DNA from 2 places in the Cobetia sp. 2AS genome. Region 1 is predicted to be linked to the other one. Evidence: riboswitches for the same ligand, from Rfam matches in the RefSeq annotation. Region 1 holds a riboswitch; the other holds the start of a gene.

Region 1 (10,529 bases):
GTCGCGACCTTCCAGTCTCTCGAGACGCGCACCACCCTGATCCAGTATCCGGGCGCCAAGCACGCCTTCACCAATCCGGAGTCGGATGCCAAGGCGGCCAAGTACGATCTGCCGCTGGGCTATGACGCGGCCGCGGATTCGGCTTCCTGGCAGGTCATGCTCAACCTGTTCAATGAGGTCTTCAAGACACCGAAGAAGTCCGTCAAGACCTGAGCCGTCAAGGCCTGAGCTGCAAGACCTGAGACGTCGAGACCTAGTCCGTCGGTACCGGTGCTGAAGGTGATCGACACGAAAAAGCCCGCCCGGGAAGTTTCCGGGCGGGCTTTTTCATGGGGCTTTTTCTAGCAGCTATTTCATGAGCCTGTTTCAAGGTCTCTGGCAGGAGGCCATGGCAAGGCGTTCAGCGATCGCTGAGCGTGCGCTTCAATCCAGCTCCTTGAGCGACAGCACCTGGTGCGCCAGACGAATCATGTCGGGGTCGCCGGTGTGTTTGCTCGAGACATCCGACAGCTTGATCACCGGCACCCACTCCTGACCCTCGGGGCGGGCTTCGGTCATCTTGATCACCATGTTCATCGGCTGCGGGCCGACATCATTGGTGAAGTTGGTGCCGATGCCGAATGACATGCCGATACGCCCGGCGCAATAGCGCACGATGCGATCGACCTTGTCGGTGTCCAGGCCATCGGAGAACACGATGGTCTTGGTCTTGGGGTCGATGCCCAGCGACTCATAGTGACGGATGGTGGTCTCGGCGAAGTCGATGGGGTCACCACTGTCGTGGCGCACGCCGTCAAACAGCTTGGCGAACTTCTTGTCGAAGCTCTTGAAGAAGGCCTGGCTGGTGAAGGTGTCAGACAGGGCGATTCCCAGGTCACCGCGATAGACCTTGACCCAGTTCTCCAGCGCCAGGATGTTGGCCATCTTGAAGCCGAAGCGCGCGGCATGAAACATGAACCACTCATGGGCGTGCGTGCCGATCGGCTTGATGCCGTGGCGCTGCGCCATGTGCACGTTGCTGGTGCCGATGAAGCAGCCGCGGCCGTGGTCCTTGAGACCCGCGACCACCTTGTCGTGCACATCGTAGGAGTGCCGACGACGAGTGCCGAATTCCGCCACGCGGATGCCGAGACGCTTGTAGTGCTCGATCTTGGCCAGGGTGCTGTCGCGCAGGGCCTGATCGCTGTCGCGTTGATCTCCGCCCAGCTGATACCAGAGCTCGCTGATCATCGCCATCAGCGGGACTTCCCACAGGATGGTGCGATACCAGTAGCCTTCGATATGCACTTCCAGCTCATCACCGGTCTGGGTGATGGTGATTTCGGAGGGATCGAAGCGGAAGCCCGCCAGGAAGTCGCGGTAGGTCGGGTCCAGGAAGGGGCAGTGAAGCTCGAGGAAGGATTTCTCTTCCACGCTCAATGCCAGTTCGGCCATGTTGTCTACCGCGATGCGCAAGGCCTCGCCGAACCCCGGCGGGAACGAATGCTCGCCACGGTTGATGAAGGCGTAGCGAGCACGCGCATACGGAAACAGTTTCACCACGGCGTTCTGCATGGTGAACTTGTAGAAATCATTATCGAGAATCGAGTACAACATCGAGGCTCGCTCAGTATCAAGGCGGCTCGGGGGAACCGGAATCGCTGGCAGGGCAGGCGCTGCGAGAGGCAGGCATGCCCCGCTGGCACGGGGAAGCAATGTCGACGCATTATCCGTGCAGGCGCGCTGCACGTTCAAGCGGGAGTGCCCAGGCGTAGGTCAGGTGCTGAAGGCCATGATGCCGAACATGGTCAGCATCATGCCGCCGAACATCAGCAGGCCGGCCAGCGACAGGGCGATCAGCAGATAGCCGAGAATCAGACCGGCCAGGGCCCAGCTGTCACCGGCTTCGCCACTGCGGCGGATCTGGCTGCGCGCAATGTGGCCACACACGACGCCGCCGAGTGCCGCAGGCGCGAGCAGGCAGCCGAGCACGCTCAGGGCGAAGGCGGCCACTGCCATGAGATTCGTACTGGCATGGGTGTCCTGCGCGGGCGGGGTCGGCGCATAGGGGCCTTGAGAGGGCCCTTGCGAGGACTCTTGAGCGCGCCCCTGGGGCTGTGAGCCGCCCGTGGACGTGTCGTCCGGCGGCGTGGGAGTCTCTGTCATGTGGGTCTCGTTGTCCTGCATCATGACGACACACTAGCATGTCCTGGGATGTGCGGCATGTCTGCACCAGCGGTGGGCATGGCAAGACTATGAGGAGAGTACGGTGACAGGGCAATGGCAGGCAGAGGATGAGGCGGCGACGGGGTCGGCAACAGACCAGCAGCAGGCTGCGAGCGCCGCAGATGCCGCACAGAAGCAGGGCTGGCGCCTGGAGGTGCTGGATTCCCTCGACGCCCTCACCGCCAGTGAATGGAATGCGCTGGCAGGCGATGACTATCCCTTTCTGCAGCATGCCTATCTGAGCGCGCTGGAAAGCTGTGGTGCGGCCAGCGCCGGCAGTGGTTGGCATCCTGCCCATCTGGTAGTGCGAGACGCCGACGGCCGCTTGCTGGCGGGGCTGCTGCGCTATCTCAAGCTGCACTCGCGTGGCGAATATGTGTTCGACCAGCAGTGGGCGGAGGCCCTGGAGCAGGCCGGTGGGCGCTATTATCCCAAGCAGTTGACTGCCGTGCCGTTCACTCCCAGCGATGGCCCACGCCTTGTCACCTCGCCACAGTTGACGTCGCCCGCAGCCCGGCGTGCCTTGCTTGAGTGGTTGTGGCCGCATCTCAAGGCCGGCATCGCACCCGCGGCTGAGCCGGGTAGTGCGCTGCGTCGTTATGAGCACAGCGGGTTTCATCTGCTGTTTGCCTCGGCACAGGAGCGGCAAGACTGGCAGGCGGCGATTCCGGAGCTGATTTCGCGTCCCGGGATGCAATATCACTGGCAGTCACGCGGCGAGCCGGACTTTGCCACCTGGCTTGAGAGTCTGCGCTCCAAACGGCGCAAGGAGATCCGTCGCGAGCGGCGCAAGGTCGCCGAGCAAGGCTTCACGCTGGCCAGGCTCGAGGGAGCGCAGATTGGCCCTGACGATATCGAGGCCTTCTACCGCTGCTACTGCATGACCTATCTCGAGCGCGGCCAGCGCCCTTATCTGCCGCTCGATTTCTTCCAGCAGCTCAGACGCAGCATGCCCGAGCGGTTGCTGCTGGTGCAGGCGCGTGATGAGCAGGGCGCGCCGGTGGCGGCAGCCTTGTGTCTGATCGGCAGTGATTGCCTGTATGGTCGTTGGTGGGGCAGCGAAGTCCATGCCGACTGTCTGCACTTCGAGGTCTGCTATTACCAGGGGCTCGAATTCTGCCTGCAGCGAGGGCTCAAGCGCTTCGATCCCGGCACCCAGGGTGAGCACAAGATCAGTCGCGGTTTCGCGGCGTATGCCACCGGGTCGCTGCATTGGCTGATGCATCCCGGGCTTCAGGAGGCGGTGGCAGAGGCGGTCGAGGAGGAGGCACGCTGGCTCAGCAAGGCGCGTCAGCAGGTGACGGCAATGCTGCCTTACCGGGAGCCCGCGCCCCAGCCAGCGCAGGAGCGATGACCCTCAGTCTCCGTCACTGCTATCCGCTGGCGGATTCTCCCGCGGAGTCAGAGGCAAGAAAGATTGCGAATAGAGCACTACACTGAGTTATATATGAATGCTCTAATCCAGAGGCGCCCATGCTGATCAAGGACTGCGATTCACGGGAATATGACCTGCTGGTGCTCGAGGTGCTGGCGCAGGATGCTGCGCTTGCCGCGCCCGAGCGCCACAAGGTGCTGGAGGCCCTGCGTGCGATACGTGCCCGTCAGGCGCGTCGCCGTGCGCTGGCAAGCCAGCTGGATGCCTTGTTGGGGACGCGGGATGATTGGGTGGTGCTGCATGATGTGCGGCTGGCGCAGGCAGAGGGCGTGATCGAGATCGATCACCTGCTGATCAACAGCCTCATGCAGGTCTGGGTGCTGGACGCCTCCTGTTTTGATCTGACGCTCTCGATCACTCCCTTCGGTGAGCTGTTGGCCTATGGCGGACGAGTCGCGCAGGGCGGCGAGACCCCCTCAGGCGAAGATGGTGTCATGGCACATGCCGTGACGCCGTGTCCCTTGCAGATGATCCCTGAGCGTAGCCGCGCCATCGTGCAATGGCTGGAGGCCTCCTCGTTGTTGCCTGTGCGCCTGGGGATGACCCTGCAGCCGCAATTGCGCTATCGCATCGTGGTGGCCGATGCGGCTCAGGTCAGTCGACCGCCGGAAGACATCGTCGACAGTCGTGCGCTGCTGTCCTTCGCGCGCCTCAAGCGTCAGTGCCTGCAGGTGAGCGGCAAGACCGCTTACGTGACACGGCTGCGCAGTTTTACCCACCGCCTCGATCAGCGCCGCCTGCGCCAGCTGGGGCGCGCCATCGCGACCCAGCATGTGGCCCCTAATACGGATTGGGTGGCGGAGCTGGGCCTGGCCGCTGACACGCGTGCGACGGATGGCGACGCTGCCACTCAGGTATCCCCGCTGGCCTATCTATGGCAACCGCCGCTATCGCCTGAAGAGCTGGCGCGGGCCTCAGGCGATAGCGCTGCCATGGCGGCAGAGTCCGATGACATGGAAGGGGCGTCGGATGACACGACGCTGGCGGTCCAGCGTGGCGTGACATCTACGGCTGCCCTGAAACGGCAGTGCGGTTTTGGGGGCCGAGGGCTCCAGGCCGCGCATTGGCAGCCCGGGCACCAGGCTCTGGATCATGATGGCCGAGAAGGCCCCGCTAGCCCGCAGGCGGCAGGCGAGCAGCCGGGGGCTGCGGCCGACAATCAGCAGGGCGCGTCTTCCGCCCAGTCGCAGGATGAGGAAGGCTTGCCGCGCTGCCAGGGCTGTCGGCGGTGGCTTTCCACCCAGAGTGTCGACTTATGTCGCCAGGCAGATCAGGCACGCGCGCTGGGCGGGCGCCTGCTCTGCAAACGCTGTCGCGACGGCTCATGCCTGTGAGGCAGCAGCACGGAGCTCTCCTCAAGTTCAGCCTTTCAGCTTCGGGCTTCTGTTCCAGCCCTCTGCCCTAGCCCTCTATCCTCCCAGCCTATGGCCCAGCACTTTGGCCCAGTCTGGCGTTCCAGGGCGTAGTGTGTGGCATGACGGGGCCCCAAGGCGTCAATTTTCTTTTCGACTTCTGATTGTTTTTCTCCAGTGCAATCAAGCAACTGCATCAACCAGGGCGTACAGACCAGTCGTTGCGATGTTTTTGATGTTGCAGTGCAACAAAGACTGTCTTATGCTGCGTTGCAGCGAGGATGGAACCTGGTCGATAGCACTATCTGACCGCGACGGCTTGATAGTGACGGCTTGATAATGATGGCTCGGTCACTACGGTGCACCAGCCCGGTTCAGTCCTGATAACCGAACGGAGCAACGCTCCGGTTCATTTCAGCGTGATGCCAATACCCTGGAGGGTGCCTACATGTTCAATGCCAACTTCGAGAAGTCCGCTCAGCAGTTCGACGATATGTTCCTGTCTCCGCTGCGTGCGTTCAGCGCTCTGAGCATCGATTACAGCGAGAAGCTGATCGGCGCACAGATGGAACTGACCAAGTCCTATGCTGATGCTTCCCTGACCCAGGCGCGTTCCATGCTCGAGATCAAGGACAGCGAAGGTCTGAAGAACTTCGTCAAGGAGCAGCAGGAAACCGTCAAGACTCTGGGCGAGAAGCTGCAGAACGACACCCAGAAAGTGGTCGAGCTGAACCAGGAATACGCCAAGAAAGGTCAGGAACTGGCAGAAAGCAACGCCAAGTCCGCCTCCGAGGCCATGCAGAAAGTCGCCAAGTAAGCGACTGCTGCCGACGCTCTCAGGCGAGCGTCCCCAACGCCCATCCGGTCTTCCGGGTGGGCGTTCGCGTGTCTGGAGTATTGCTGAGCAGGTGGGGAGGCGCGCGATGCTAGCGGCGAGCGCTGCCTTGGGCCACAATGACCTGCCACGCCGACGGTGATTGCCGGCGGCATTTATTCGATCAGTGACAGGTGATAGACATGGCACAGGCCACAGCGCGTCATATTCTCGTTTCCAGCGAAGAACAGTGTGCAGCTCTCAAGACCGAAATCGAGAACGGCCGCGATTTCGCTGATGCCGCTCGCGAGCACTCCTCCTGCCCGTCCGGCCGCAGTGGCGGCGACCTGGGTGCCTTCGGCCCGGGCATGATGGTCAAGGAATTCGACGAAGTCGTGTTCAGCGCCCCGATCAACACCGTGCAGGGCCCGGTGAAGACCCAGTTCGGTTATCACCTGCTGGAAGTTACCAGCCGCACGTGAGCCTTCTGTCACGCTCATGAGATGTCATGAGCGTTTGGCAGGATGTGACGAAAACGCCCCGGCCATCACTGGTCGGGGCGTTTTTTGTGGCTTAGAAAGTCAGCTTTCCTGTGTATCAGGCGCTCGCCTAGACCTCCTGATAGAGCTGGCTGCCTTCACGCTTGAACTTGTCGGCCTGCTCCTGCATGCCGGCCATCACGCTGTCGGCATCGCCGGTCAGGCCATGCTCATTGGCGTAATCACGCACTTCCTGGGTGATCTTCATCGAGCAGAACTTCGGCCCACACATGGAGCAGAAGTGGGCGACCTTGGCCGAGTCCTTGGGCAGCGTCTCGTCGTGGAAGCTGCGCGCGGTGTCCGGGTCCAGGCCGAGATTGAACTGGTCTTCCCAGCGGAACTCGAAGCGCGCCTTGGAGAGCGCATTGTCACGGCGTTGCGCGCCCGGGTGACCCTTGGCCAGATCGGCGGCATGTGCGGCGATCTTGTAGGTGATGATGCCGGTCTTGACGTCGTCCTTGTTGGGCAGGCCCAGGTGCTCCTTGGGGGTCACGTAGCAGAGCATGGCGCAGCCGAACCAGCCGATCATCGCGGCACCGATGCCGGAGGTGATGTGGTCGTAGCCCGGGGCGATGTCGGTGGTCAGCGGGCCGAGGGTGTAGAAGGGCGCCTCGTCACACTCGCTGAGCTGCTTGTCCATGTTCTCCTTGATCAGGTGCATCGGCACGTGACCCGGGCCCTCGATCATGACCTGGACATCGTGCTGCCAGGCGATCTTGGTCAGCTCGCCGAGCGTCTCGAGCTCACCGAACTGGGCGGCGTCATTGGCATCGGCCACCGAGCCCGGGCGCAGGCCATCGCCCAGTGACAGGCTGATGTCGTAGGCCTTGCAGATCTCGCAGATGTCCTCGAAGTGGCGATAGAGGAAGCTTTCCTCGTGATGCGCCAGACACCACTTGGCCATGATCGAGCCGCCGCGCGAGACGATGCCGGTCACGCGACTGGCGGTCAGCGGCACATAGCGCAGCAGGACGCCGGCGTGGATGGTGAAGTAATCGACGCCTTGCTCGGCCTGCTCGATCAGCGTGTCGCGGAAGATCTCCCAATCGAGGTTCTCGGCCACGCCATCGACCTTCTCCAGCGCCTGATAGATCGGCACCGTGCCGATGGGCACGGGAGAGTTGCGCAGAATCCATTCACGGGTCTCGTGGATGTTGGCGCCGGTCGAGAGATCCATCACGGTGTCGGAACCCCAGCGGATCGCCCAGGTCATCTTGTCGACCTCTTCCTCGATGGAGGAGGTGACCGCCGAGTTGCCCAGGTTGCCGTTGACCTTCACCAGGAAGTTGCGGCCGATGATCATCGGTTCGCTTTCCGGGTGATTGATGTTGGCGGGGATGATGGCGCGACCACGTGCGACTTCCTCGCGCACGAAGTCCGCGGTGATCTCCTCAGGCAGGTTGGCACCGAAGCTGTGACCCGGGTGCTGGTGACCGAGGATGGCCTCGACCGCTTCACTGCCTTGATATTCGTCGCGCAGCGCGATGCGACGCTGATTTTCGCGAATCGCGATGTATTCCATCTCCGGGGTGATGATGCCCTGGCGCGCATAGTGCAGCTGGGTGACATTCTTGCCCGGCAGGGCACGACGCGGGCGGTGGTCCAGCTCGAAGCGCAGTGACGACAGGCGCAGGTCGGCCTGGCGCACGCGGCCATATTCACTGCTCAGCTGATTGAGCTGTTCGGTATCACCGCGTTCCTCGATCCACTTCTCGCGCAGCGGCGCCAGACCCTGGCGGATGTCGATCTCGACCGCCGGATCGGTGTAGGGGCCGGAGGTATCGTAGACGACGATCGGGGGGTTCTCTTCCAGACCGCTGGAGGTCTGGGTCGGCGAGCAGCCGATCTCGCGCATGGGCACGCGGATGTCCGGGCGGGAGCCTTCGATATAGATCTTGCGCGAGCCGCTCAGCGGCGCGATGGCGGCGGCGTCGACCTGTGCTTCGCTGGCGAGGTGGCGGCTGCCATCCTTGCGACCGGCACGCGCGCGTGCCTTGGGGGCAGCATCAGGCTGCGAGCCGAGCGGTGACTCGGCGGCGTTGATGGCTTGCGGGTCTTGTGTCGTCGGGGCAGTGCTCATGCAGGTCTCCTCAAAGGGCGACGTCACGGCTGACGTCATCATGGGAAGACCGTGCGCAGGGAGAGGATGGTCGTCGCCGACTCCTTGCCAACAGGTGGCCCGGGAGCGAGGCGGCCGCGCGCAGCGGCTGGCCATCAGCTTGATTCCTACGCCGGTCCTAACCGGTTCAGGTTCCACGGGACCCCTTGCTGGCAAGCTCGCGCGTCAGGGCGGCGAAGCATGCATGCAGGATCTCAGCCGGTTCCACCGGCACCCCGTCAAGCGTGTTCAGATTTCAATGCGAGAGGGTGTTGCCCGAAGCGTCAGGCTTGCCCCGGGGAGCATTCTCGCATCCAGGCTCTGTTGGCCTGTCAGCCATGCCATCCGTGGAGGATGGCGTCATCCCGAGCGGCTCATGGCGAGCGCCGGGACGTCAGTCTGTGATGCCTCAAGCGCGATCGAGGCCCATCTGCCAGAAGTCGATCTCGAGTCGCGTGGCGTCCCGGAAGACATCGACCAGTTCACCCAGTCGGCGCTCCGAGACCTCCGAGAGACGCGCATCCAGCCATTCACGCTCGGCTTCGACGGCTTCCTTGAAGTCATCGCTTGAGTACATCGCGATCCAGTCCGCGTATGGATTGTTCTCGATCTCGGTGGTGTCCTGATCGAGCAGCCACTCGGCGATCTCGCCGTAGCCGATCAGGCAGGGCGCGAGCGCCACGTGAAGATCGAGCAGGTCGCCGCGCTGGCCGCAATCGAGCACGTAACGGGTATAGGCCAGGGTGGCGCGCGATTCCGGCAGCTCGCTCAGGTCATCCTCGCTGATGCCCCACTCGCTGCAGTAGCCGATATGCAGATCGAGCTCGGTATTGAGGATGGTGTCGAGACTGGCCGTGGCCTGACGCAGCTCCGCGAGGGTGCGGCTCTTGTAGGCGGCCAGCGCCCAGGCGCGCGCGAAGTGGATCAGGAACAGGTAGTCCTGCTGCAGGTAATGGCGGAAGGACTCCTCCGGCAGACGACCTTCGCCCAGTTGGCGAACGAAGTCGTGCTCGAGATAGTCACGCCATTCCTCGGCGCAGGCACTGGTCAGGTCGTTGAAACTAGGCATGACGCATCCCTCGGTGAGCGTGCTGACGACCCGTGATGGGGCGACAGGTCTCTGGCGCAAGCGTGGCCAGTACCGGAACAGGAGCAGGGGAAAAGCGGGGGAGGTGCCGACAGTCACCGTGAGAAAGTGGTGACGATATCGAGTGGCATCGCTTCGCGCTTGATCCCTACGCCGGTACTAGCCGGATCAGGTTCGGCGGGATCGTCATTCACGCAAGGACATTGCCTGCGCATGACATCTCAGCCGGTCTTACCGGCACCCCGTCAAGCTGTGACATATGAGTCACGATGCAGCGAGTGTAACAGCCCTGCAGCGCAGAAGAAGGGCAGTGTGAGCAAAAATGCATACGACTTTGGGAGGCATGTCGAACGTGTGAAGAGCCTCAAGCGGGCTTATTTATGGAAGCCTCAAGCGGCAATGTTGGCCATGAGTGCCGGCAGGTGGCGCGCCAGTCGCGCAAGGTCACGTGGCTCATCGACATCCCAGCTGACCGGCAGGCAAGCGGCCGTTCTCCCGGCCTTGGCCAGCAGCTCTAAAGTGTCCCGGCAGACATGGGCATGACTCCAGCGGGGCAGCAGAAAGGCTTGCGGGCAGGGCGCCTTGAGGCCGATCAAGCCATAGCCGCCATCGTCGGTGGGCTGCAGCACCGCGTCGTGAGTGCGCAGTCTATGGGCTGCCTCGCGCAGACGCTGGCTGTCCAGCGCCGGCAGGTCGGAGCCCATCAGCAACACCGGCCCCTCGGGCAGATGTCGGGCCATGGCCCGGGACATTCGCTCACCGAGCTCCCCCTGTGGCTGCGCCTCGAAGGTGAGGTCGGCAGAGGCATCGACAACGCTTCGCAGCCGGGCTTCCAGCGCTACCCGCAGAGCCGCCTGTTCAGGTGCCTGACTCGACGGCTCGGCAGAGGGCGTCAGCATCACCACTACCTTGCCGAGGCGCGCGGCGCAGGCGTGGTCAACGATATGGCTCAGCATCCGCGCATAGAGTCGAGCTGCGCCCTCGGGGCCGAGTGCGGGG
Region 2 (10,529 bases), on a different contig from region 1:
CTGCAGCAGGAAGCTCATGATGCCCGACGCGACACCGGAGAGCTGACCGGTCAGGATCTCGGCCAGCGTGATGGTCAGGAAGATCGCCATCGGGTCGTTGGTGCCGGACTCGATTTCCAGCGTCGCACCGACACGCTCATTGAGGTGGACACCCTGGCCGCCCAGCAGCGAGAAGACCGCCGCGGCATCGGTGGAGCCGACGATGGCCCCGACCAGCAGGCCTTCGATCAGGGTGAGGTCAAACAGCCACATGGCCAGAAGGCCCACCAGGCCGCTGGTCATGAAGACCCCGACGGTGGCCAGCACCAGCGCCGGTTTCAGGCCGGCACGAAACGTGGACAGCCGTGTGCGCAGGCCGCCATCGAGCAAAATGAGCGCCAGCGCCAGGTTACCGATCATGTAAGCGGATGAGGCGTCGTCGAACTGGATGCCCAGCACGCCATCTTCACCCGCCAGCATGCCAAGGCCGAGGAACAGCAGTAGCAGCGGCATGCCAAGACGCGCCGAGACGCGGCTGGCCAACACGCTCAAGGCGATCAGCGTGCCTGCCAGCAAGAAATAATAATTCAGGTTCTCTACCACGAGTGCTCCCCCGCCAAGCCCTACATCAGATCTCGAGTGACGTCCACGACGACTCACCCACAGTATTCCATGTCAGCGATGGGGCTGCAGAGAAATTTCACACCTTTCATGTACTTGCAGTGTGCAGCACGCGGATTTCACGCCAGGCTGCGCGGCGAGACCCAGGCCGGGGCTGCCGCAAGCTCAGCATAGGACCGCGGACCGAAGGCCTCCATCGCCCACAACAGCGCACGACACAGCTCACGCTGGCCATCGAGATCGATCATGCGCCCATGGCGCGAATAGCCCTTCATGAAGGCCTGACGCTGCTCCGGCGTTTCCAGCAGCAACTCCACCAGCGCCCAGTCGAACTCGATCGGTGCCCACACCAGCGCCTCCCAATCGCTCCATACCCAGCCGGTGGCAGCGCACAGGTATTGATCGGCGCGCATGTCCGGCAGACACCACACCGCGCGAGTCGGTGCCGGGAAGGTGCGCTTGAGCAGCGTGCCGAGTTCCGCGCAACGCGGGTGATGGGCGAGAAAGCGCGTGACACGGGTATTCCAGTGCAATAGCGGCATTGGCTGCGCCAGCGGCTGACCGAAGCCCGACACCGTATCCTGATGCAGGCGACCGAGCTGGTCGCCCAGCAGCTCACAGAAGGTGATGCTGAGATCACTCGGCTGCCCGCTGGACCACGGCAGGTGCCAGATGGGCGCGCCATCGAGACGCCCGAGAAAGGTCAGGGGCAGCGGCGGAATCGGCAGGCGCGCGGGCAAGGCGCCCGCCAGTCGCGTCAGGCCCTCCGGGGTCGCCCAGCGATCGGCGCCGAAGACCCCGCGCATGGCGCGCCAGAAGGGGTCATGGTCTGGGCCGGTGCGCGCCAGCTTGATGAGGCCGGGCGTGCCGCCACGCTGGCGCCATAGCCAGTTGGCGCTATCCGGCCAGGCGAGTGCCAGCGGCTCGAGCGGTTGGCCCAGATAGGTCGAGAGCCGGCGGGTCAGTGACTCCTCGGGCCAGCCCCTGGGCACGGGACGCGGCTCGCCAACGGCCTCAGCCGTGCTCGGCCGCCGCGGGGGAACGGGATAACTGGAACAGGTCGAGAGATCCGGTGTGTCGGGCATGATGATCTCCTTGGGCTACACGTCTTGTTACAGTAAACCTCAGCATACCCAAGGCGTGGCACATCGGCATAGTCCGTTTCGCCCCACTCAGGAAAGCCACCGCCTGCCCTGCCCGCCTGCCCTGCCCACCTGACCCGCGTCGGACAAGACACCGGCAAGACAGTGACGTTACACTGTCGGCCTGGATGGGGGTGCCCGAGGATGGGCTGAGAGCCGCAGCGATACGTCGCGCGACAACCCCTGGAACCTGATCCGGTTGATACCGGCGGAGGGAATCCCCGACGCGTGCCCTGCATGGCGCGTCACCTGCTTCCTCCTGCCGGCACGCCGCCTGACCACGGAATTGCCTGTGTCGCTGGGACTCACCCTCAACAACGCACGAATCGATTACGCCGGCCACACGCTGTTCCGCGATATTTCCGCGCGTCTGGAGGCCGGTAGCTGGACGGCACTGCTTGGGCGCTCCGGCTGCGGCAAGAGTTCGCTGCTGCGCCTGCTGGCCGGCCTGGAGATGTCAGACCTCCACCAGCTCGACCTCGCCACCGATGACGGTCAGCCGCTGACCGACCGCGTGGCCTGGATGGCGCAGCAGGACCTGCTGCTGCCGTGGCGGCGCGTCATCGACAACCTGTGGCTGGGCGATGACCTGCGCCGGCGGCCGCGCAATCGCAAGCTTGCCCATGAGCTGCTGGCCGCGGTCGGGCTTGAGGGCCGTGAGCAGGCCTGGCCGGACGCCCTCTCCGGCGGTCAGCGCCAGCGCGTCGCCCTCGCCCGCACGCTTTACCAGCAGGCACCGGTCGTGATGATGGATGAGCCGTTCTCGGCGGTGGATGCCATCACCCGTCTGGAGCTGCATGATCTGGCCAGCCGCCTGCTCAGGGGCCGCACCGTCCTGATGGTGACCCATGACCCGCTGGAGGCATTGCGCCTTGCCGATCAACTGCTGGTGCTGCGCCCCTCGCGCATCCCGGGCCACGGCGCCGAGCTGGAACGCCTGCCGGGGCTTGGCGCCGCACGCCCGGTGCCGCTGGATGACCCGGCCCTGCCACCGGCGCAGGCGCAACTGATCGCCCGCCTGCGTGATAGCGAGGAGGCCGCATGAAACGTCTGCACGCCATGCGTCACCTCGTCATCAGCGCGCTGCTCCTGCTGGGGCTGTGGCAGCTGATCATTGCCGTCACCGCCGTACCACCCTACATTCTGCCCACACCGCAGGCCGTGCTCGAGGTACTGATCCAGAAGGCGCCGCTGCTGGCCCATCACGCTGGCGTCACCATCAGCGAGATACTGGCCGGGCTGGTGCTGGGCATTCTGCTCGGCCTTGCCACCGCGCTGGCGCTGGCCTTCATTCCCCGCCTGCGCCGCACGCTGCTGCCGATGCTGCTGATCAGCCAGGTGATACCGCTGTTCGCGATCGCGCCGCTGCTGGTGCTGTGGCTCGGCTATGACATGCTGTCCAAGGTGGTGATGGCGACGTTGATCATCTATTTCCCGGTCGCCTCCACCGGCTACGACGGCCTGCGTCAGACCCGACAGGGCTGGCTGGATCTTGCCCATACCCTGGGTGCCAGCCCATGGCGCCGACTGATCCACATCCAGCTGCCCGCCGCGCTGCCGGCACTGGCCTCCGGCATTCGCATGGCCGCGACCGCCGCCCCCATCGGCGCCGTCATCGGGGAATGGGCCGGTGCCAGTCAGGGGCTGGGCTATCTGATGCTCAACGCCAACGCGCGCATGGAAATCGACCTGATGTTCGCCGCCCTGCTGGTGCTGGTCGCCTTCTCCCTGCTGCTCTATTTCTCGCTGGATGCGCTGCTGCGCGCCCTGATGCCATGGCACCGCGACCGGCTGACACGTCTGAGCTGACACGCCTGAGCTGATACACCCGGGTCAAGACGACTGGCCTTCGGGCAGACACTGCATGACCGCATGACCGCAAGATCGCGTTACCGAAAGACGCAACGACGCTCGACACAAATTGCATGAGCCTGACGACTGCCGCCCACGAACGGCAGCACCACTACCCTGTGATCACAAGGAACTCCGCCATGTCTCTTTCGTCATCGGCGCCACGGCGCAAAGCGCAGCCGACACGTTCACCGCGTGCCTCACTGCTGTCCACCGCCTTCGCCACCCTGCTGACCACGCTGTGCCTGAGCAGCCTGCCAGCCACCGCCATGTCGGCCCACGCCGCCGAGGCAGAACCCGCCACCAGCACCCAGTCAGCGCCGGAAATCGTCGCTCAACAGGCCGAGGTCGGAGTGAACGGCGACTCGGCCGCCTCGGCGCCGGTGGCAAGCCAGGAAGCCGTCGAAGCGACCGCCGGCGCCGCCGAACAGGCGAAGAACGGTACTGAACCGACCGCGGATGCCCCGCCAGCCGCCAGCGACGAACAGAGCGCTGATGCTGACTCCAAGGACGTTGCCAATGACGCTACCAAGGACGCTGCCACCGCCGAGCAGCCATTGACGCAGTTCAAGGTCATGCTCGACTGGTACACCAACCCCGGCCACGCCCCGCTGGTGCTGGCGCAGGAGCTGGGCCTGTTCAAGAAGCACGGCCTTGATGTCGAGCTGATCGCCCCCGCCGACCCGAGCGTGCCGCCCAAGCTGGCCGCCGCCGAGCGCGTCGACATCGCCATCAGCTATCAGCCGCAGCTGCACCTGCAGATCGATCAGGGCCTGCCGCTGGTACGTATCGGCACCCTGGTCGCCACGCCGCTGAATGTGGTGGTGGTACGCGCCGACAGCGACATCCAGTCGATCGCCGACCTCAAGGGCAAGCGGGTCGGCTACTCGGTCGGCGGTGTCGAGGAAGTGCTGCTATCCACCATGCTGCAGCACAGCGGCCTGACGCTGGATGACATCACGCTGACCAACGTCAACTTCTCGCTGACGCCGTCACTGCTGACGCGCAAGGTCGATGCCGTCACCGGCGCCTTCCGCAACTTCGAGCTGGCCCAGATGGCCCAGGAAGGCGTCAAGGGCCGCGCCTTCTACATCGAGGAAGAAGGCGTGCCGACCTATGACGAGCTGATCTTCGTCGCCAACAGCGACAGCTACGAGCGCAAGCAGACCCAGTACGCCGGCTTCCTCGCCGCCGTCGGCGAAGCCACCGCCTGGATCATCAATCACCCGGACCAGGGCTGGGAAATGTTCCGCGACTCCGACCCGGCACTGGATACCGAGCTCAACAAGGAAGCCTGGTACGCCACCCTGCCGCGCTTCGCGCTGCGTCCTGCCGCGCTGGATGCCGGCCGCTACCGTGACTTCGAGGACTTCCTGTTCGAGCGCGGCATGATCAAGAAGCGCCAGTCGCTGAGCCACCTGGCCGTCGACGTCAACGCGCCCTGAGACGCTGAGCGCTTGAGCGCGCCCAATGCAAAACGCCCTGCCGGAGATTCCGACAGGGCGTTTTGGGTTCAGGACCGGCTCACTCTCGCCGTCTTGTGCCTATTCCACAAGCGCTAGCGGCGTGCCAGGCGACGCGACAGCCACAGAATCTGCAGCGGCTGAATCACCAGCGCGATCATCAGCACCGCGACCAGCAGCGGCATGCCCTCCAACGCGCCGCTCGGCGTGCTGACCAGCAGTCCGGCGCCTACATAGCTGCCGGCGGCAGAACTCAGATGCTGCACGGCACTCTGGGTGCTGGTGAAGGCTGCCCGCTCGTGGTCGGCGGGAATGAAGCTGTTGAGCGTATTCTGGGTCACACGCCGCGCCGACGAGAACAGCATGTAGGCGCCAAAACCGATCCAGATCAGCGACGGTCCCGGCGAATGCAGCAGGAAGGCCCAGCCGACCAGCGCCGTCATCAGGCAGGTGATGGTGCCCGGCCAGACACAGCCATAGCGATCACACAGCCGTCCCGTCAGCTGCATGCCGACCAGCGACAGGCCGCCACCGATCATGTAGAGCCCACCGAGATCCTCGCGCGGCAGGCCCAGATTGAACAGCAGATAGCTTGCCAGGTTGGGAATCACCAGGAAGTTGCTGAACATCGCCGTGGCGATCAGCGCCAGCCCCAGCCGATGGTCGGGCTGGGCCAGGATGGCCAGGATCGTGGTGCCCTTGCGGCTGCGCTGACGCGTCTCGGGGTTATCGAGATGGCCGCGGATCGGCGGCAGTATCCAGGCCAGCAGCCCGCACACCAGCAGCGCCAACAGCGCCACGGCGCGAAATGGCGCCTGCCAGCCGAAGCCCTGCGACAGCCACAGCGCAAACGGCAGCCCCAGCACCGAGGCCACCGAGAAGGCGCCCATCACCAGGCCCATGGCACGCCCCCGGCGTACTCCCGGCACCACGTCGATCACGATGGCCAGCGCCGTCGCCGCCGCCGGCCCGCCGAACAGTCCGCCCAGCATGCGCGCCGCCAGCAGGGTCTCGAAGTCGGTGGCGAAGCTGGCGATCAGGTGACAGAGCGCCGCACCGAACAGGAAGCCCAGCACCGCCCAGCGCCGGTCGAAGCGATCGGCGTGTCGCGTCCACAGCAGAGTGCCCACCGCGGCGGCCAGCGGATAACTGCCGACGATATAGCCAAGGTGATCCAGCGGAATGCCCAGCGAGGTGGCAAAGTCGGGGCCCAGCGCCATCACCATGGTGAAGCCCATGATGACGGCGAACTGCAGCAGGGTGACCAGTGCCACCACCAGGCGCTCGTGGGTGGTCACCGGCGGGATGACCCGCTCGCTCGCGGCCGGCTGACGATTTTCGGAGTGACGGCTCGGCGTACTCAAGCGCGTGCGACGCGATCAAGGAACGCCACCACCGCCTGCTGGAACTCGCTGGCACGCTCGGCGTGCAGCCAATGGCCGGCCTCCAGCGAGTCATCTTCCAGCGCAGGGAAGTGCTCGCGCATCGTCGCCAGGCCCTCGGACTGCACATAGTTGGAGCGCGAGCCCCACAACAGCAGCGCCGGCAGCTCGACCGGCCCCTGACCGTGCGGCGCCTCGACGACCTGCGGGTAGCCCGCCGCGATATGGTCCAGCCCGACGCGCCAGCCCATGGCGCCATCGTCGAGACGCACCAGATTGGTGGCGAGGAACTGGCGAATGGCCGGGGTATCGACATGCTGCGCCATCACCGTATCAGCCTCCTTGCGTGAGGCCGGGCGCGCGTCACGTACCGCCTCGAAGGCGGCAAAGATATCGTCATGCCCGTGGCCATAAGCGACCGGCGCGATATCGGCGACCAGCAGGCTGCGCAGACGCTCGGGCGCCTCGAGCGCGACCTGCATGGCGACCTTGCCGCCCATCGAGTGGCCCAGCAGGTCACAGCGCTCGATGGCGAGGCTGTCGAGCAGCGCGATGACATCCGCGGCCTGCTCGGGGTAGCTCATGCCGGCCACGTGCGGGCTGCGGCCGTGGTTGCGCAGATCCACCGCAATCACGCGGCGCGTCCGCGACCATGACTTGATATGCGAACGCCAGTTGTCGGCACTGCCGAACAGGCCGTGAAGAATGACCAGCGGCGTCGCGTCCTGCTGGCTCGTTGTCTGTTCCTCGGCGCCATCACGAGCATCGCTCTCGTGGTAATAAAGCTCGACCGTTGTGCTCATCATCATCTCCATGGACGCTAGACAGACCGTTACGCTCCCCGTGGCTCAGGCGCAGTAGCTCAGGCGCAGTAGCTCAGGCGCGGTAGCTCAGGCGCGGTAGCTCAGGCTCAGTGGCGTGGCTCAGCGGCGTGGCTCAGCGGCAGCCGGCTCGCGGGGAGCGCCTATGTTAGCAAACTATCAAGCGCGCGGCGGCTCCGTCCTCGACGGCTCAGCGCGGGCTGGCTTCCAGATAGACCTTGACCGCCTGCCACAGCGGGCTGCGATAACGCTCCGGGTGCCACAGCATCGAGAAGCGCCGCTTCAGGTTGAGCTGGGGCGTGGCCAGCACCACCAGCTCGCCACGCGCGATCTCGGCCGCCACCGACAGCCGCGACAGACACCCCAGCCCCAGCCCGGCGAACACGGCCTGCTTGATAGCCTCGTGCTGGCCCAGCTCCATGCGCACCTTGAGGCGCTCGATCCGCCCGTGCAGTGCACGCTCGAAGACCGCCCGCGTGCCCGAGCCCCCCTCGCGCAGAATCCAGTCGGCCGTGGCGAGGTCCTCGTCGCTGAGCGCCACGCCACGCACGGCCAGCGGATGGCTCGGCGGCGCCACCACCACCAGCTCATCCTCACGCCAGGTCTGACTCATCAGGCGCGGCGCATGGCAGTCACCCTCGATCAGGCCGAGTTCGGCGTCATAGTTGAGCACCGCTTCCACCACCTGATGGGTATTGCGCAGGCGCAGATTGAGCTCGGTACCCGGATGTTCGCGCATGAAGGCCCCCGCCAGCCCCGGCAACAACCAGGTGCCGATGGTCGCGCTGGCGGCGATTTCCAGCTCGCCACGCAGGTTGCCATCCACCACGCCGGGCTCACGCGCCTCCAGCTCCAGCGCGTGGGTCTGCTCCAGCAATTGCTCGGCGCGCGCCAGCAGGCGACGGCCATTGGCGTTCAGGGCCAGACGGCGGCCGAGGCGCTCGAACAGCTGCACCTCGAGATGACGCTCAAGCTCGGATAGCCCCTGACTCGCCGCCGATTGCGACAGGCCGATCTCGCGCGCCGCGGCACTGACGGAGCCATGGCGGGTCACCGCCACGAACACTTGCAACTGGCGCAGCGTGATGTGGATCTGCATATCGGTTTTTCCGGTATGTAATAAAAGAATAATCGACTAACTGCCGAATAATATTCCCGAATAGACTAATCATCAAACCAGAGACACTAAGCAAGCGACGCAGACTCAAGCGCCCTTGCCGATGACAGCCGTGCACCCCACGCCAGCGCACGACCCATAACAAGACAGGCCATGTTCCGCACGGGATAGGCCACTTTCCTCAAGGAGAATGCTCATGGACGCACAGACCCTGACTCCCCCCGCCACTGCCGAGCGCTTGCGCCGCATGTTGCCGGGCCTCGCCCTGTGTGGCGGCCTGACCCTGGTGGGACTGGCATTGCATTCCATTCCGGCGCTGGCCTCCACCGGCATCAGCCCGCTGGTTTTCGCCCTGCTGTGCGGCATCGTGGTCGGCAACCTGCCGATCACCAGCCGGCACGCCGCGGCGCTCTCCCCGGGGCTGCATATCGCGACCAAGAAGCTGCTGCGTCTCGGCATCATCCTGTTCGGCCTCTCCATCACCCTGCAGCAGATTCTCGGCCTGGGCTGGAGCGTCGTCTTCCTCGATGTGCTGGTGATCACCGCGGTGCTGAGCAGCGGCTACTTCATCGGCACGCGCTGGCTGGGGCTGGACCGCGACACCGCACTGCTGACCAGTGCCGGTTCCGCCATCTGTGGCGCCGCGGCGGTACTGGCGACCGAATCGATGATCAAGGCACGCCCGGCGGCCACCGCCATGGCCGTCGCCACGGTGGTGCTGTTCGGCTCGCTGGCGATGCTGGTCTACCCGCTGCTCTACCCGCTGAGCGGCATGCATGAAGGCCTGTTCGGCATCTATATCGGTTCCACCATCCACGAGGTCGCTCAGGTCGTGGCCGCCGGTGAAGCGGTCGGCCCGGACGCCCTGGCCAATGCGCTGATCGTCAAGTTGATGCGCGTGATGATGCTGGTACCCTTCCTGCTGCTGTTGCCGAAGCTGTGGGCCATGCGTGCCCGTACCGAGGGCGATGACCGCGAAACCGGCGGCAGCATGACGATTCCGTGGTTCGCGCTGGGCTTCATCGCCATGGCCGGCATCAACAGCACCGGCGAGATCCCGGCGGCAGTGCACTCAAGCCTCTCTACCCTCGGCAGCGTGGCACTGACCATGGCCATGGCGGGCCTGGGCGTCGAGACTCGCATCGATCGTCTGCGCTCACTGGGCATGAAGCCTTTCCTGCTCGCGCTGATCCTGTTCACGCTGCTGATCGTCGGTGGCTTTGGCGCCAATCTGCTGCTGATGGGCTAATCCTCAGCACGGCAGTGATTGATTGCCCCAATGACTTTGGTAGTACGGCTCAATTGGCAAACCCGGGCAGGCTCAAGCACAATGGCGGCCATCGATTACTCACCGGCAGTGCCGGCGCCATTTTCTCGGCCCACCCAGTACGGGCTGAACGAGAGTCACGAACCTTAGGAGAGTCTCATGCTTGCAGTCATTTTCGGTCGTCCGGGTTGCCCTTTCTGTGTCCGCGCCAAGGACCTCGCGGAAGAGCTCACCGCCAAGCGCGATGATTTCGACTTCCGCTACATCGACATCCATGCCGAAGGCATCAGCAAGGCCGACATGGAAAAGACCATCGGCAAGCCGGTCGAGACCGTGCCGCAGATCTTCGTCGATCAGACCCACATTGGTGGCTTCACCGAATTCAACCAGTACGTGCAGGACGAAGCTCTGATGCCGCAGGCCTGATCGCCGCCATCAGCCGCTTCACTGCTGAAGCCCTCGCCATTGGCGGGGGCTTTTTTGTGCCTGCGTCACCGCCTCCCGCCCCTGGTCACGACACTCACTCGCACCACAACGCTGTGCACAGGGTCGCATCTTGCGCACCTTGCCGCTTGCGACAAAAGGAGGGGGCAGCGACAATCGCTGCCTTCTCCGCCCGTGTATGCACAAGGACACGCACATGAACATGTTGATGGAAGGCGCCGTGCTGCTGGGGTGCGCGGTGGTTGCCGTGCCACTTTTCCAGCGTCTGGGCCTCGGCTCCATCCTGGGCTATCTGGCCATCGGGGTACTGCTGGGTCCGTCGTTGATCGGCTTCATCTCGGAGCCTGGCGAAGTACTGCACTTCGCCGAATTCGGGGTCGTCATGCTGCTGTTCATGATAGGACTGGAACTGGAGCCCAAGCGCCTGTGGGACATGCGCCTC

The links. Region 1 has a riboswitch for thiamine pyrophosphate ahead of thiC (phosphomethylpyrimidine synthase ThiC). Riboswitches for the same ligand answer to the same signal wherever they lie in the genome.
Region 2: another riboswitch for thiamine pyrophosphate. It lies ahead of QD356_RS03100 (ABC transporter ATP-binding protein); the one in region 1 lies ahead of thiC (phosphomethylpyrimidine synthase ThiC).

The regions. Positions count from the first base shown of each region.
Region 1 covers NZ_JARWKQ010000004.1:48,839-59,367, reverse strand. Annotated here, with positions in the region: gene QD356_RS12105 (dienelactone hydrolase family protein) at 1-213, shown strand, start outside; gene pncB (nicotinate phosphoribosyltransferase) at 424-1,596, opposite strand; gene QD356_RS12095 (DUF4190 domain-containing protein) at 1,756-2,145, opposite strand; gene QD356_RS12090 (GNAT family N-acetyltransferase) at 2,249-3,559, shown strand; gene QD356_RS12085 (nuclease-related domain-containing protein) at 3,679-4,974, shown strand; gene QD356_RS12080 (phasin family protein) at 5,441-5,809, shown strand; gene QD356_RS12075 (peptidylprolyl isomerase) at 6,010-6,288, shown strand; gene thiC (phosphomethylpyrimidine synthase ThiC) at 6,416-8,425, opposite strand; TPP riboswitch at 8,552-8,692, opposite strand; gene tenA (thiaminase II) at 8,853-9,512, opposite strand; TPP riboswitch at 9,659-9,785, opposite strand; gene QD356_RS12060 (TIGR04282 family arsenosugar biosynthesis glycosyltransferase) at 9,920-10,529, opposite strand, start outside.
Region 2 covers NZ_JARWKQ010000001.1:716,126-726,654, reverse strand. Annotated here, with positions in the region: gene QD356_RS03110 (potassium/proton antiporter) at 1-582, opposite strand, end outside; gene QD356_RS03105 (hypothetical protein) at 720-1,685, opposite strand; TPP riboswitch at 1,863-1,976, shown strand; gene QD356_RS03100 (ABC transporter ATP-binding protein) at 2,035-2,787, shown strand; gene QD356_RS03095 (ABC transporter permease) at 2,784-3,551, shown strand; gene QD356_RS03090 (ABC transporter substrate-binding protein) at 3,734-5,038, shown strand; gene QD356_RS03085 (MFS transporter) at 5,152-6,420, opposite strand; gene QD356_RS03080 (alpha/beta fold hydrolase) at 6,417-7,241, opposite strand; gene QD356_RS03075 (LysR substrate-binding domain-containing protein) at 7,450-8,358, opposite strand; gene QD356_RS03070 (YeiH family protein) at 8,573-9,625, shown strand; gene QD356_RS03065 (GrxA family glutaredoxin) at 9,803-10,069, shown strand; gene QD356_RS03060 (monovalent cation:proton antiporter-2 (CPA2) family protein) at 10,284-10,529, shown strand, end outside.